2 regions of the Mycolicibacterium sp. XJ662 genome follow, and region 1 is predicted to be linked to the other one. Evidence: riboswitches for the same ligand, from Rfam matches in the RefSeq annotation. Region 1 holds a riboswitch; the other holds the start of a gene.
What was found. Region 1 has a riboswitch for S-adenosylmethionine ahead of ABQE93_RS08730 (bifunctional o-acetylhomoserine/o-acetylserine sulfhydrylase). Riboswitches for the same ligand answer to the same signal wherever they lie in the genome.
Positions count from the first base shown of each region.

Region 2: linked by a shared signal. The riboswitch ahead of ABQE93_RS24960 (hypothetical protein) and the one ahead of ABQE93_RS08730 (bifunctional o-acetylhomoserine/o-acetylserine sulfhydrylase) in region 1 are both predicted to bind S-adenosylmethionine.

Region 1 is NZ_JBEFTL010000002.1:295,812-303,010, forward strand. It holds gene ABQE93_RS08715 (exodeoxyribonuclease III) at 1-81, opposite strand, end outside; gene ABQE93_RS08720 (epoxide hydrolase EphH) at 141-977, shown strand; gene ABQE93_RS08725 (NADP-dependent isocitrate dehydrogenase) at 974-3,229, opposite strand; SAM riboswitch class IV at 3,379-3,500, shown strand; gene ABQE93_RS08730 (bifunctional o-acetylhomoserine/o-acetylserine sulfhydrylase) at 3,595-4,950, shown strand; gene metX (homoserine O-acetyltransferase MetX) at 4,950-6,071, shown strand; gene ABQE93_RS08740 (class I SAM-dependent methyltransferase) at 6,090-6,824, shown strand; gene ABQE93_RS08745 (DUF3017 domain-containing protein) at 6,832-7,125, opposite strand; gene ABQE93_RS08750 (bifunctional methylenetetrahydrofolate dehydrogenase/methenyltetrahydrofolate cyclohydrolase) at 7,122-7,199, opposite strand, start outside.
Region 2 is NZ_JBEFTL010000013.1:129,794-136,992, forward strand. It holds gene ABQE93_RS24950 (TM0106 family RecB-like putative nuclease) at 1-2,184, shown strand, start outside; gene ABQE93_RS24955 (hypothetical protein) at 2,902-3,132, shown strand; SAM riboswitch class IV at 3,206-3,318, shown strand; gene ABQE93_RS24960 (hypothetical protein) at 3,424-4,053, shown strand; gene ABQE93_RS24965 (metallophosphoesterase) at 4,647-5,639, opposite strand; gene ABQE93_RS24970 (ADP-ribosylglycohydrolase family protein) at 5,636-7,123, opposite strand.

The DNA.
Region 1 (7,199 bases):
GGCCAGCAGCCCGCGGTTGTCCGGTGAGCGTTGCCGCACGGCGGCGCGAATTCCGTTGACGTTGATGGTGCTGACGATCACGCACAGACCATAGCCTCGAAGCTTGCGGTACCGCCGGTAACGCCTTTAGTGTCGGCAGGATGACTCTGCGCGACCCGATCCACCTCGGCTCCGGCGAACCGATGCTTTTGCTACACCCGTTCATGATGTCGCAGAGCGTGTGGAAAGACGTCGCACCGATGATTGCCGACACGGGCCGCTACGAGGTGTGCGCGCCGACCATGCCTGGGCATAACGGCGGCGTGAAGAGCCGCTTTTTCCTCGACACCGCGGAGCTCGCCGACGATATGGAACGGCGCATGGACGCCCTGGGCTGGGACACCGCCCACATCGTCGGCAACTCGCTGGGCGGCTGGGTGGCGTTCGAGCTGGAGCGTCGCGGCAGGGCCCGCACGCTGACCGGGATCGCGCCCGCGGGCGGCTGGAGCCAGTTCACCCCGGCCAAGTTCGAGATCGTGTTCAAGTTCGTCGCCGGCCTGCCGGTCTATCTGGGCGCCAAGGTGCTGGGGCCCCGCGCACTGCGCCTGCCGTTCGTGCGCCAGCTGGCCTACGTACCGGTCAGCGCCGAGGCGGCCGGGCTCAGCGACGAGGACCTGTTGGTCATCATCGACGACGTCACCCACTGCCCGGCCTACTACCAGCTGCTGGTCAAGTCGCTGCTGCTGCCGGGACTGCGGGAACTGGCCGACGCCGACGCGCCCATCCACCTGGTGATCTGCGAGAAGGACCGCGTGCTGCCGCATCCGCGGTTCACCCGGCACTTCACCACGCACCTGCCGAACAGCGCCCAGATCACCCACCTCGACGGCGTCGGGCACATCCCGATGTTCGAGTCGCCCCAACGGGTCGCCGACGTGATCGTCGGGTTCGTCGACCGTCACGTCACGCGGCCGCCGCGCGAGGCGCTCGGCAACTAGCTTTTCGTGACCGGGGCCTCGGTCGCGGCCTCGAGCACCGAGTTCAGCGTCTTGCTCGGCCGCATCACCGCGGTGGTCTTCTCCGCGTCCGGGTAGTAGTAGCCGCCGATGTCGACCGACTTGCCCTGCACCTCAACAAGTTCGGTGATGATGCTGTCTTCGTTCTTGGCCAGCTCGTCGGCCAGCGCGGAGAACCGTTCGGCCAGCTCCTTGTCCTCGTTCTGCGCGGCCAACTCCTGCGCCCAGTACAGCGCGAGGTAGAACTGGCTGCCGCGGTTGTCGAGTTCACCGGTCTTGCGCGACGGGCTCTTGTTGTTGTCCAGGAGCTTTCCGATGGCGGAATCCAGTGTCCTGCCCAGCAGTTCGGCGGTCTTGTTGCCGGTTTTGCGGCCGATGTCCTCGAAGCACGCGCCGAGCGCGAGGTATTCGCCCAGCGAATCCCACCGCAGGTGGTTCTCCTCGACCAACTGGTGCACGTGTTTGGGCGCCGAGCCACCCGCCCCGGTTTCGTACATGCCGCCGCCGGCCATCAGCGGCACGATCGACAGCATCTTGGCGCTGGTGCCCAGCTCCAAAATCGGGAACAGGTCGGTGAGGTAGTCGCGCAGGATGTTTCCGGTCGCGGCGATGGTGTCTTGGCCGCGGATCAACCGCTCGAGCGTGTAGCGCATCGCCCATACCTGCGGCATGACCTGGATATGCAGGTCCTCGGTGTCGTGGTCCTTCAGGTAGGCCTTCACCTTCTTGCGCAGCTCGACCTCGTGCGGACGTTCGGTGTCCAGCCAGAACAGCACCGTCATCCCGGAGGCGCGCCCGCGGGTCACGGCCAGCTTCACCCAGTCGCGGATCGCGGCATCTTTGACCACGGGCATGCGCCAGATGTCGCCGGTTTCGACGTTCTGGGTCAGCAGCACCTCGCCGGTGTCGATGTCGACGATGTCGGCGACGCCGTCCTCGGGGATCTCGAACGTCTTGTCGTGGCTGCCGTACTCCTCGGCCTTCTGCGCCATCAGCCCGACGTTGGGAACGGTGCCCATCGTCGTCGGGTCGAACTGGCCGTGGGTCTTACAGAAGTTGATCATCTCCTGGTAGATCCGGGAGAACGTGGACTCGGGGTTCACCGCCTTGGTGTCCTTGGTCCGGCCGTCGGCGCCGTACATCTTGCCGCCGAGCCGGATCATCGCCGGCATCGACGCGTCGACGATGACGTCGGACGGTGAGTGGAAGTTGGTGATCCCGCGGGCCGAGTCGACCATGGCCAGTTCCGGCCGGGTCTCGTGGCAGCGGTGGATGTCCTCGATGATCTCCTCGCGCTGCGAGGCGGGCAGCGATTCGATCTTGGCGTAGAGATCCGACATCCCGTTGTTGACGTTGACGCCGAGTTCGTCGAACAGCTTCTGGTGCTTGGCGAACGCGTCCTTGTAGAACACCTTCACCGCGTGCCCGAAGACGATGGGGTGGCTGACCTTCATCATCGTCGCCTTGACGTGCAGGGAGAACATCACGCCGGTCTCGTAGGCGTCCTGGATTTGTTCCTCGTAGAACTCGATGAGCGCCTTTTTGCTCATGAACATGCTGTCGATGATGTCGCCCTCGTCCAGCGCCACCTCGGGCTTGAGCACCATCGTTTCGCCGCCCTTGGTGTTGAGCACCATCTTGACCTTTCGCGGCCGGTCCAGTGTCATCGACTTCTCGCCTGCGTAGAAGTCGCCCTTGCGCATGGTCGCGACGTGGGTGCGCGAGGCCTGCGACCACTCCCCCATGCTGTGCGGGTTCTTGCGCGCGAACTCCTTGACCGCCTTGGGCGCACGCCGGTCCGAGTTTCCTTCCCGCAGAACAGGGTTCACGGCGCTGCCCAGAATCTTGGTATAGCGGTCCCTGACCGCCTTCTCTTCGTCGGTCTTGGGGTCGCCGGGGTAGTCCGGTACCGCGTAACCCTTGGCCTGCAGTTCCTTGATCGCGGCCAGCAACTGCGGCACCGAGGCGCTGATGTTGGGCAGCTTGATGATGTTGGTGTCCGGGTCCTGGGTGAGCCGGCCGAGCTCGCCGAGGTTGTCGGGCACCCGCTGGTCTTCGCTGAGGTAGTCGCCGAACTCGGCCAGGATGCGGGCCGCCACCGAGATGTCACTCGTCTTGATCTCGATGCCGGCGGGCTCGGCAAAGGTGCGGATTATCGGCAGGAACGCGTAGGTCGCAAGCAGCGGCGCCTCGTCGGTCAGCGTGTAGATGATGGTTGGCTGCTGGGCACTCATGATCTCTCTTCCGGGCGTCACTATTCGGTATCGGCAGATGAAACGTCGCACGACCAGTATCTCGTTGACGTCGACGCTACGCGTGCCCACCTCCGCCGCGACGACTACCTGCTGGCACTTCTTCGCCGCAATGGGATAAACTTCAGCTTGGTCATGAGCGCCAGCGTCAAGCCCCGGCTTGCTGGCCGGCAACCCTCCAACCGCGGTGGGGTGCCCCGGGTGATGACCAGGTTGAGTACCCACTGGCGAGTGGTACCGGCAAGCGCGGGTCCGTTGTGACGGGCCCCCAGAGAGACAGGTGGAGGTCCGGCGTGCGTGAGTGTCGCTGAACTTCGACCCCGGCCACATCACAACAGGAGAATCCCTTGAGCACCGACAATCCGTTGGACGATCCCACCGCCCGGTGGGCGTTTGAGACCAAACAGGTTCACGCCGGCCAGACGCCAGACCCGGGAACCAACGCGCGGGCGCTGCCGATCTACCAGACCACCAGCTACACGTTCGACAGCACCGACCACGCCGCCGCGCTGTTCGGGCTGGCCGAGCCCGGCAACATCTACACCCGGATCATGAACCCGACGACCGACGTCGTCGAACAGCGCATCGCGGCGCTGGAAGGTGGCGTCGCGGCCCTGTTCCTGGCCTCCGGACAGGCCGCGTCGACGTTCTCGCTTCTCAACATCGCCGACGCCGGTGACCACATCGTGTCCAGCCCACGGCTCTACGGGGGCACCTACAACCTGTTCCACTACTCGCTGCCCAAGCTGGGCATCGAGGTCAGCTTCGTCGAGGACCCCGACGACCTCGACTCGTGGCGCGCCGCGGCGCGGCCGAACACCAAGGCGTTTTTCGCCGAGTCGATCTCCAACCCCCAAATAGATGTGCTCGACATCCCCGGGGTGGCTGCGGTGGCACATGACCACGGGGTGCCGCTGATCGTCGACAACACCATCGCCACCCCGTATTTGCTTCAGCCGATCAGCCACGGCGCCGACATCGTCGTGCACTCGGCCACCAAGTACCTCGGCGGGCACGGCACGGCGATCGCGGGCGTCATCGTCGACGGCGGCACCTTCGACTGGACCAACGGCAACTTCCCCGGGTTCACCACACCCGATCCCAGCTACCACGGCGTCGTGTACGCCGACCTCGGCGCGCCCGCGTTCGCGCTCAAGGCCCGGGTGCAGTTGCTGCGCGACCTCGGTTCGGCGGCTTCCCCATTCAACGCGTTTCTCATCGCCCAGGGCCTGGAGACGCTGAGCCTGCGCGTCGAACGGCACGTCGCCAACGCCCAGCGCGTGGCCGAATACCTGGCCGGACACGACGATGTGCTGTCGGTGAACTACGCCGGGCTGCCCAGCTCGCCGTGGCACGAGCTGGCAAACAAGCTGGCCCCCAAGGGAACCGGCGCGGTGCTGGCGTTCGAGCTGGCCGGCGGCGTGGATGCCGGAAAGGCGTTCGTCAACGCGCTGACCCTGCACAGCCACGTCGCCAACATCGGCGACGTGCGGTCGCTGGTGATCCACCCGGCGTCGACCACCCACGCGCAGCTGTCGCCCGAGGAGCAATTGGCCACCGGTGTCACCCCGGGACTGGTGCGCCTTGCGGTCGGCATCGAGGGCATCGACGACATCCTCGCCGACCTCGAGCAGGGTTTCGCCGCGGCCAAACCGTTTTCGACCGCCGGGCCCACGGACCCCAAGACGACGGCGGCGTTCTGATGACGATCACTGACGTGGCAACCCTGACCCTGCCCGCCGAAGGGGAAATCGGCGTCGTCGACATCGGACCGCTGACGCTGGAGTGCGGCGTCGTCCTCGACGACGTGCAGATCGCCGTGCAACGTTGGGGTGAGCTGTCGCCCGAGCGCGACAACGTGGTGATGGTGCTGCACGCGCTGACCGGCGATTCGCACATCACCGGCCCCGCCGGACCCGACCACCCGACCGCCGGCTGGTGGGACGGGATCGCCGGCCCGGGCGCCGCGATCGACACCGACCGGTGGTGCGCGGTGGCTACCAACGTGCTGGGCGGGTGCCGCGGTTCGACGGGCCCCAGCTCGCAACATCCCGACGGAAAGCCATGGGGCTCACGGTTTCCCCACGTGACCGTGCGCGATCAGGTCGAGGCCGACATCGCCGCGCTCAAGGCGCTGGGCATCACCGAGGTCGCCGCGGTGATCGGCGGTTCGTTGGGCGGGGCGCGCGCGCTGGAATGGATGGTCGGGCACCCCGACAAGGTCCGCTCGGCGCTGCTGCTCGCGGTCGGCGCACGCGCCACCGCCGATCAGATCGGCACCCAGAGCACGCAGGTGGCCGCCATCAAGGCCGATCCGAACTGGCACGGCGGCGACTACTACGGCACCGGCACCTCACCCGACGTCGGCATGAGCCTCGCCCGGCGCATCGCGCACCTGACGTATCGGGGTGAGCTCGAACTCGACAACCGCTTCGCCAACGATGCGCAGGGCAGCGAGGATCCGCGCGCCGGCGGCCGCTACGCGGTGCAGAGTTACCTCGAGTATCAGGGCGACAAACTGGTCGCGCGCTTTGACGCGGGCACCTACGTGGCGCTGACCGAATCGCTGTCCAGCCACGACGTCGGCCGCGGCCGCGGCGGGGTCGAGGCGGCGCTGCGCGGCTGTGCGGTGCCGGCCGTGGTCGGCGGGATCACGTCGGACCGGCTTTATCCGCTGCGGCTGCAGGAGGAACTGGCTGCGCTGTTGGCCAACTGCGCCGGGCTGCAGGTCATCGACTCTATCTACGGCCACGACGGCTTCCTGGTGGAGATGGACGCGGTGGGCAAGCTGATCCGCCAGACACTGGAGCTGGCCTCCAAATGACCACGAAATGACGGTGCGGTGACCCGCTCGGATCAGCAGCGTTCGCTGTCGTTCGGTGCGGAAGCTGCGGCATACTCGCGCGGCAGGCCGTCGTATCCGCCGGAGGCCATCGACTGGCTGCTGCCCCGCGATGCGCGCGACGTGCTGGACCTGGGCGCTGGTACGGGCAAGCTGACCACCCGGCTGGTGGAACGCGGCCTGACCGTGGTGGCCGTCGACCCCATCCCGGAGATGCTCGAGCTGCTGAGCAATTCGCTGCCCGACACACCGGCGCTGCTGGGCACGGCGGAGGAGATTCCGCTGCCCGACGACAGCGTCGACGCGGTGCTCGTCGCGCAGGCGTGGCATTGGTTCGACCCGCAGCGCGCGGTCGCGGAGGTGGCCCGGGTGCTGCGCCCGGGCGGCCGGCTCGGGCTGGTTTGGAACACCCGCGACGAGCGGATGGGCTGGGTCAAGGAGCTCGGCGACATCATCGGCCACGAGGACGATCCGTTCACGAACCTGGTGACGCTGCCCGAACCGTTCACCGACGTGCAACGCCATCAGGTCGAGTGGACCAATTACCTGACGCCGCAGGCGCTCATCGATCTGGTCGCCTCGCGCAGCTACTGCATCACCTCACCGGAGAAGGTGCGGGTCAAGACGCTGGACAGGGTGCGCGAATTGCTGGCCACCCATCCCGCGCTGGCCAACGCGAGCGGCCTGGCGCTGCCGTACGTCACCGTCTGCATCCGCGCCGACCTGGGTTCCTAGTCACAACTCAGCTGGTGCCCAGCGGATCGATGGTCCAGGCGATGTAGAGCATCGCCGCGCTGACCATCGCGGTCGTGACGAAGTCGATCGGCTTGCTGCGCACGGCCAACAGCCCGGCGCGCTCGTCGGGAAGAAGCAACCGCAGCACCGCGGCGGCGCCCACCCCGATCGCGATGACCAGTGCGCCGCGTCGCCAGTACCCCGTCACCACGAGCCCGAACGCCGCGACGAACACCAGGCCCACCAACCAGATCGGCCACTGCCCGGCGAACACCTTGCGGGCGAACTCCTTGAGGGTCACGTCCCGGCAAGGGCTTCCGCGCGTTCCACGACGTTCGTCAACAGGAACGCGCGGGTGAGCGGGCCGACGCCGCC
Region 2 (7,199 bases), on a different contig from region 1:
CACTACAACCACACCGAGCGGTCGGCGCTGCAGCGGATGGCCGAAGAGCACGGGGTCGCCGAACTCGCCCTGGCCGAACTCATTGACACCGGCGCGTTCGTCGACCTGCTTTTGGTGGCGCGCAACAGTATCCAAGTAGGCACCGAGTCTTACGGGTTGAAGCACGTGGAACGCCTGACCGACTTCGAGCGCAGCCATGACATCGACCAGGGTGCCGGAGCAGTCGTCCAGTACGAGCAGTACACGGCCGACGGTGAGCCGGCACTCCTCGACGCGATCGCTGCATACAACGAGGACGACGTCCGCGCCACTCTGGCGTTGCGGGACTGGCTCGTTGAGCACCGTCCGCCGGATCTGCCCTGGCGGTCCGCCGTGCTCGAGCCTGATCCCAATCTGCCTGAGCTCGACGAAACGGTCGCGCGGCTGCACGAGTACCCCGCCGGCAGCGATGAGCACCACCTCGGAGATCTGCTGTGCTACTGGCGCAACGAATGGTTCGCCTACCTCGCGCCCAAGAAGGTCAAACTGGTGGCCGACCCGGTCGACCTGTACGACGACCCGGAGGTCATCACGGACCTGCGACCTCAGAATTTGGTAGAGCGCATCGGGAAGAGGGGACGGCCGATTACGCCGGCGATGAGGTTCAGCTTCCCGAGACAGGACATCGACCGCTTTCCACGCAGCGGCGGACAAGTCATTATTGCCACTGCGACTGGCGAACGGCTGTATACCGATATCGCTAACGTGGACCGCAACACCCGTACCCTCGACCTGGTCTGGAAAAAGGCGCTGCAAGAAGCCGGCTGCGAGCCGCGGGTGGTGGTGCTTCATGACTGGGTGGATGCCACGGTGAAGTTCCAAGCGCTGCAAGCCTTTGCAGAAGACCTTCTCGCAGAACGCAACCCCAACCCGGTGACGCTGGCCCTGTTGCGGCGTGATCTGCCGGGCTTTACCGACCGACCCTGCAACGAGTTCGTCGATGATCTCGATGACATGACCGACTGGGTCACCCGACTTGACCACAGCTTCGTGGCTGTGCAGGGCCCGCCGGGCACCGGGAAGACCTACCGCGGCGCCCGCCTGATCCGAGCGTTGGTGCGCGTCGGTAAGCGGGTGGGCATCACCGCGGTCAGCCACCACGCGATCGGCAACCTGCTGGAGGCCGTCGTGGAGGCATTCCGCGAAACCGACGAACTCGACCTGTTGCAGGCGGTGTGCAATCCCGGAGCAAGCTCCGTACAACGACTTTCAGACATCACCTACGGCGATAACGCCAAATGCGCCCGCGACGACTACAACGTGATCGCCGGCACCACCTGGCTTTTCTCCAACCCCCTGGTGCGCGACTCTCCAGTCGATGTGCTGGTCATCGACGAAGCCGGTCAACTGGCCCTCGCCGACGCGTTGGCCGCCTCAGGCGCGGCGCGCAACCTGGTGCTGCTTGGTGATCCGCTGCAGCTGCCGCAGGTCGCCCAGGCCAACCATCCGGGAATCGCCGGTCGCAGCGTCCTGGACCACATCGTGGGTGATGACCCGCTGCTTCCGCCGGACCGCGGCGTATTTCTGCACGAGACGCGGCGGATGCACCCCGACGTCTGCACGTTCATCTCCACGCAGATCTATGACGGCCGCCTGCGCAGCTTCGGAGACTGCGCGCGGCAAACGACTGTCGAGGGCACCGGACTGCGCTGGCTACGCGTCGACCATGGAGGCAACCGCACCTGGTCGACTGAGGAGGCTGACGCGATCGCCGCTGAACTGGCGCGGTTGATCGGCACCCCGTGGACCAACCAGCACGGCGAAACCGCTTCGCTGCAACCACGAGATGTCATGGTGGTCGCGCCATATAACCTGCAGGTCAACGTGATTCAGGACCGGCTAGCCCGCGATCCGGTGCTGGCTGAGGTTCCAGTCGGGACCGTCGACAAGTTTCAAGGCCGTGAAGCCGCGGTCGTATTCTTTAGCATGGCCACCTCCAGCGGCGAGGACATCACCAGAGGAGTGGAGTTTCTGTTCTCGCGCAACCGGCTCAACGTCGCCGTGAGTCGGGCCCGCTGCCTCGCCTATTTAGTGTGCGCCGACGCGCTGCTGGAAACCCGCGCCCGTACCGTCGAGGACATGCGACTGGTGTCGACTCTCAACGCCTTCGTCGAGGCGGCCCAACCGGTTACGTCTGGGCGCTGACCGCGCGCCAAGCTGACCACGACCGCATGGATGTCCACCCACATGTCGCTCACCTCGCCCTATCTGCAAAAGCCGATCGAAACAGCGCATTTCCCATCTCGCCATGACCGCGCCGATAGCCGCGGCGACCACGTCGGGAAACACGCAGAATTTTTTGATCGAACCTGGAGTCAAAAGAGACCCTATATTTGGTAGTTCAGCAATCGACCAGAAGGAGGCGTCATGCGAGAGGTCGATACTAGCGACTTCTGCGAAGCGCTTCGTAATCGGACTTTTGACACTGCGACACTGATCAATTGGGTACAAAGTTACAACGGTTACAAGCGACTAGGTGCAGGGCCGAGTGAGCTCACTAAGGTACTCAGCCCGCTTATAGAGGAGATCCAGACTTCCGGCAGAGTCCCAGAGTGGGCCGGAGTGGACCTCTTGCGCGGTCTCGCATTCTGGCGAGCTCGTGCCGCGGCGCACCATGAGGCACCCGAATACGCCGTAGACGACGAGATGTTCCTGGCCGTTGTTGACGCCCTGCATCGGCACCCTGATGCCCACCCCACTGATCGGCCGCCGCTTTCGGCGGCCAGGTGAACGGGGGGAAGAAGGCAACTCGCTTGTTCATGTTGGGCGCCGGCGCTTCCCGACGTGGTTGATACCGTCGCTGATTCGGTGGCTGGTACACGATTTCCAACTGGCAGGCGTTCTGGTCCGTCGAGCACTCGAGTGGATCATCGACCAGCGGTGCGCGGCGCTGCTGCAGCAGGTACCGGCGGCCACACGACCCGCAGCAAGCTGCTGATCCTTCGGGCGTTCGACACAGCGGCGGTCGCCGACCGTGCCGCGTTCGCGTGGAACCGGCTCAGCAATGCGTGTCACCTGCACGCGTTCAAGATGCGACCAGCGGCCATGGAAGTTGAGCGGTTGTGTGGCGTCGTTGCGGAGCTGATCCCGTGACCGGCGTCGGTCCGCAGTACGTTTCTGCGGCTTCGCGCCCGATTGTCAGTCAGCCGTGCTACTTTGACAACAGCTTCATGAGATACCGTCGCCAAGCTCCGACTGGACGGTGCGCCAACCCCACGCTCGTGGGTGGCTCGGATGACGAAGCGGCCGACACCGACCGGTGCCCGGTAAGAGCGCCTCTCCCACCGAGGCCCTTGATGAGCAGGAGTCTCCCATGGAATTGACTACAGCACAGCGTGCTTGGTCGTGCCTGAATGTGGCGGGCCACCGTAGCCGGAGAACCTCATGAGCAACTACACCTCAGACAACCAGTGGCGATCCTTTCAGACCTTCGTCGCGGCGTACCTGGCCGGGATGCTGCATCCCCGAGATGTTTTCACCATTTCACGGAAGTCCTCGGTGACACCGCCACTCATGGAGTTCCGGTGTGATGCCGCCGGTCGGCTCTGGTTGAGTATCGGTACGCACGCGTGGAGTGAGGAAGACGGTGCGGCCGTCCAAGTCCCGCGCGAAGAACCGAACGACGTTGCCGCATACACGGTGGATATCCTTCGTAACCTCCCGTCGCCTGGCTTTAAGGATCCGCGCGAACTACGGCTCAGTGGCAGCGGCCCGGCCAGTGCGGTGGCGGTGCTCGCCAAGGGCGGCTTCTTGAGCGGTAAGGGCGACTCCGCGAGAGAAGCAGTTCTGCAGGCGAGGATGTCTGCCGACATCGACGTCGAGGGTGACGCCATCGAAGCGGCGGCGCAGGAGGTCGGTGACCGCGCCTTCGCCGAGATCAAGAACGGTTCGATCGCCGCGATAGCAGCTGCAGGTGAGTTGGCGCGCCTCCGAAGTTGGGTTGATCCCTTCAGTGCGACACCGAAATCGGGCTACTTGGTCGGAGGCAAATCGCTGAAGGAAACCGAGGAGTGAGTTCCGACCAGTCGCCGCGCGGTGCCGATTTCCATACAAGGTGATGACCATCGACTCCGCCCCGATCAGCTGGCAGGGACTGACAAAGCATGCCGTCACAGTCTGAGGATGACGATATGACCGATCACCCAATCTCGGACAAACAGCGTCCAGCTCGACGCACCCGTTGCGGTAGGCCTCCTCAAGCCACGGGTGCCGCAGCATCGTGCATTCGCGGCCAAGGCCGGGAGGGATGTCCGCGAATCGATGGAGTATTAAGGGACTCCCAGAGCAACGTTTCGCTTCTCGCGTATCACCGTCTGCGCCAGACGATCAGCGAACTCCCACGCTCCCGGAAGTCGTTGTCGATTAAACTCGTTGTCCAGCAGATCGACATGTCGGCGATACCTGTTGTCACTGAACCGAAATTCCGCCGTCGTCGTGTCTTCCTCTGCGCGGGACCCTTAAACACGGATCGGGTGTCGCTCAACTCGACGCCCGCTACCATGTTCCACCGAGCAGGCGCGTGTACGCGTCTCGTAAAGCGGCGTCTCCGGGCGGCCATTCTTCTTGCCAGACGGTCAGCGCGACATCGGCCGGGGTCGGTCGATTGCCTACGACACGTAGTGGTCCGGACGGATTCGGCTCTCACCGGACCATCGATACGCCGTCAGCGCGCCACCGTTGACCGCGCTGAAGTCGACGCATGCGGTGAACTCGGTCCAGTCGTGCCCCGGCGCCGGCGCGCCGCGACGCCAGTAGTGGCCGTAGACCACCGGTACCTGTTCGGTGTAGAGGTGCGATTGATACGCAGCGGCGACCGGTGTGTTCGGCAACGGCGGGTACGCCACACCGTCGGCGGTGGTGAACTTTCCGCCCATCTCCGCCAGCCCATGCAGCGTCGGCGCCCCGTCGTGCCACCACCGCAGCCGCGCGCTGTCGCGGGAGTGGCCGTCCTTGTCGAGGTAGGGATCGTGCCCGTGATCGGTCAGGCTGATCTCCGGGCCTTTCAAGAGGGTCTCCACCGCCGTGTACAGGGGGTCGTTCTCATCGGATGCCCGCACCAGTTGCTCGACGGTGCTGAAGCGGCTGCCGCCGAGTTCGCGTGCGGTGACGGCGATCGACTCTCCGTGCCAGCACGCATGGATCACCCGCAATCCACCGAGGTCCAGCCACAGCGGCTGCGTCCAGAACCATTCCAGGTAGTGCGCAAGATTCTCGCCGGTCACTTGGTCGAGGAACGCCTTGTGCTGCTGTTCGTTCTTGGCTGACCACGGATTGCTCGGATCGTCGTGAGCGCGTAGGTATTTGCCTGAGCCCGTCGGCCATTCGGTCGCGTACGCCAGCGCGTTGAACTCGTGGTTGCCCAGAATCATCTGGGCGCTGCCAGCGTCGACCATGGCCTTCACCATCTGTAGGACCTGAAGCTGCTCGGGTCCGCGGTCGATCAGATCGCCAACGAAGATCGCCGCCCGGTCGCGGTGGCGGTATGGTCCGTCGTTGCCGTCGCGCTGATAATCCAACTTGTGCAGCAGCGCTTCCAGTTGCGTCGCGCATCCGTGGATGTCACCGATGATGTCGTAACCCTGCACTTGGGACTTCCTCACATGTCCTCGCTGATGTCGTCGCGAGTGGTGGTGCTGCTCTTATTCGTCGCCGCGTTCCCCAAGCGCTGCAAAGCCTTTCGGAACGCCACATTCGGATACGATTTCGGCAGTGCCGCTCTGACGTCACGCAATGCGACGTCGGCGTCGACGCCGCGCACCCGCGCCCCGTACAGCGCGCCGACGGTCGGCGTGCGACTGTAGGCCGCCACGCAATGGATCAGCACCGTGTGGCCGTCGCGCCGAAGCTGCTCGACAGTCCGCACTGCGTCCAGCAGGACGAAGTCCAGATGCGGATTCTCGTCGCTCTCCACGCGGTCGATCAGCCGCACCTCCACGTGCGGAATACCGTCGGGCACATCGCTATCGGCCACCCGGCAGAGCGAGACCACCGCGTCGACCTCATCGGGCAGCTTGCGTAGCACCCCGATCCCGCCGAGTAGTACACCGTCGTCGTACGGATGCCGCGCGAAAGTGTCCACTGGGGAGTCCGCATACGAGAAGTCGAACCCATCGGGCTTGCCCTTTCGCGCGATCGCCGTTGCCAGCCCCACCAATCCGCGCGCATTGATGCCGGGCCACCCGTGCAGCAAATGGCGCCAACTCACCGGCACCGCCGACGCCCCATACGCCGCACCGAGCAGGCTGCCCGCGATCGCGGCAACCGTGTCGGTGTCGTAACCGGCCCGCACCGCCGCGTCCAGAGCCCGTCGCAGATGATCCGCCGCGAAGACACCCTCCTCGTGACCATCGACCGGCACCGGCGTGGTGGAGATCGCTGACCACGCCGCCTGCAGCGCAGCGACCACCCACCCGTTGTTCGGGAACGACGCCGGCGGACCTGACTCCGCGGCATCCAGCCGCTCGATCCACAGTCTGCGACGCTCAGACACGATGTGGTGCAGACCGATTCGCACGTCGAGCTCGCCCGTATGTACTGCATGACGGATCGCGCTGCACCACAGAACGCACGCGTCGCCGGCATCGGGGTCGAAGTGGGTGAGCTCACTGATCGTGCGGGCGGCCTCGACCATCGCGTCCTCGTCATCGAGGTAAGCCAACGCCACCGGCGCTGTGCGCATCAGTGACCCGTTACCCGCCGTGCGTCGACCCTGGTCATGCAGCTTCGCCGATTCGGCGCGAGCCTTCGCCGCCGTGATCACCCCGCCTCGCGCGGCGGCGCTGAGCACCGAACGCGTCTGGATACCCACGTCTTTCGCGTCGCGCGACCATTCGTGCCAGCGCTGCACGATCTGGTCCTGCGCTGCTGAGTCACGCAGATCGACGCCTGTGGCGGCGACCTCTGCGATGGCGATCGCCATCGACGTGTCGTCGGTCCATTCGCCGCGCGCCCACGGGCCGCCGCCCACCATCGCGACGTCGCGCTCCGGCCCGCGGGGCGGCTGGAACTCGTACGGCGCGCCCAGCGCATCTCCCGCTGCCGTCGCCAGCAGCACACCTTCCACCCGATCGTTGTATGACGTCATCGCGTCGCCCCCTCCCCGAAGGCATCTTTTGCGCAAAAGCGCGCTAAATGCTCTTTCACTGTACGCTAAGGCAGCG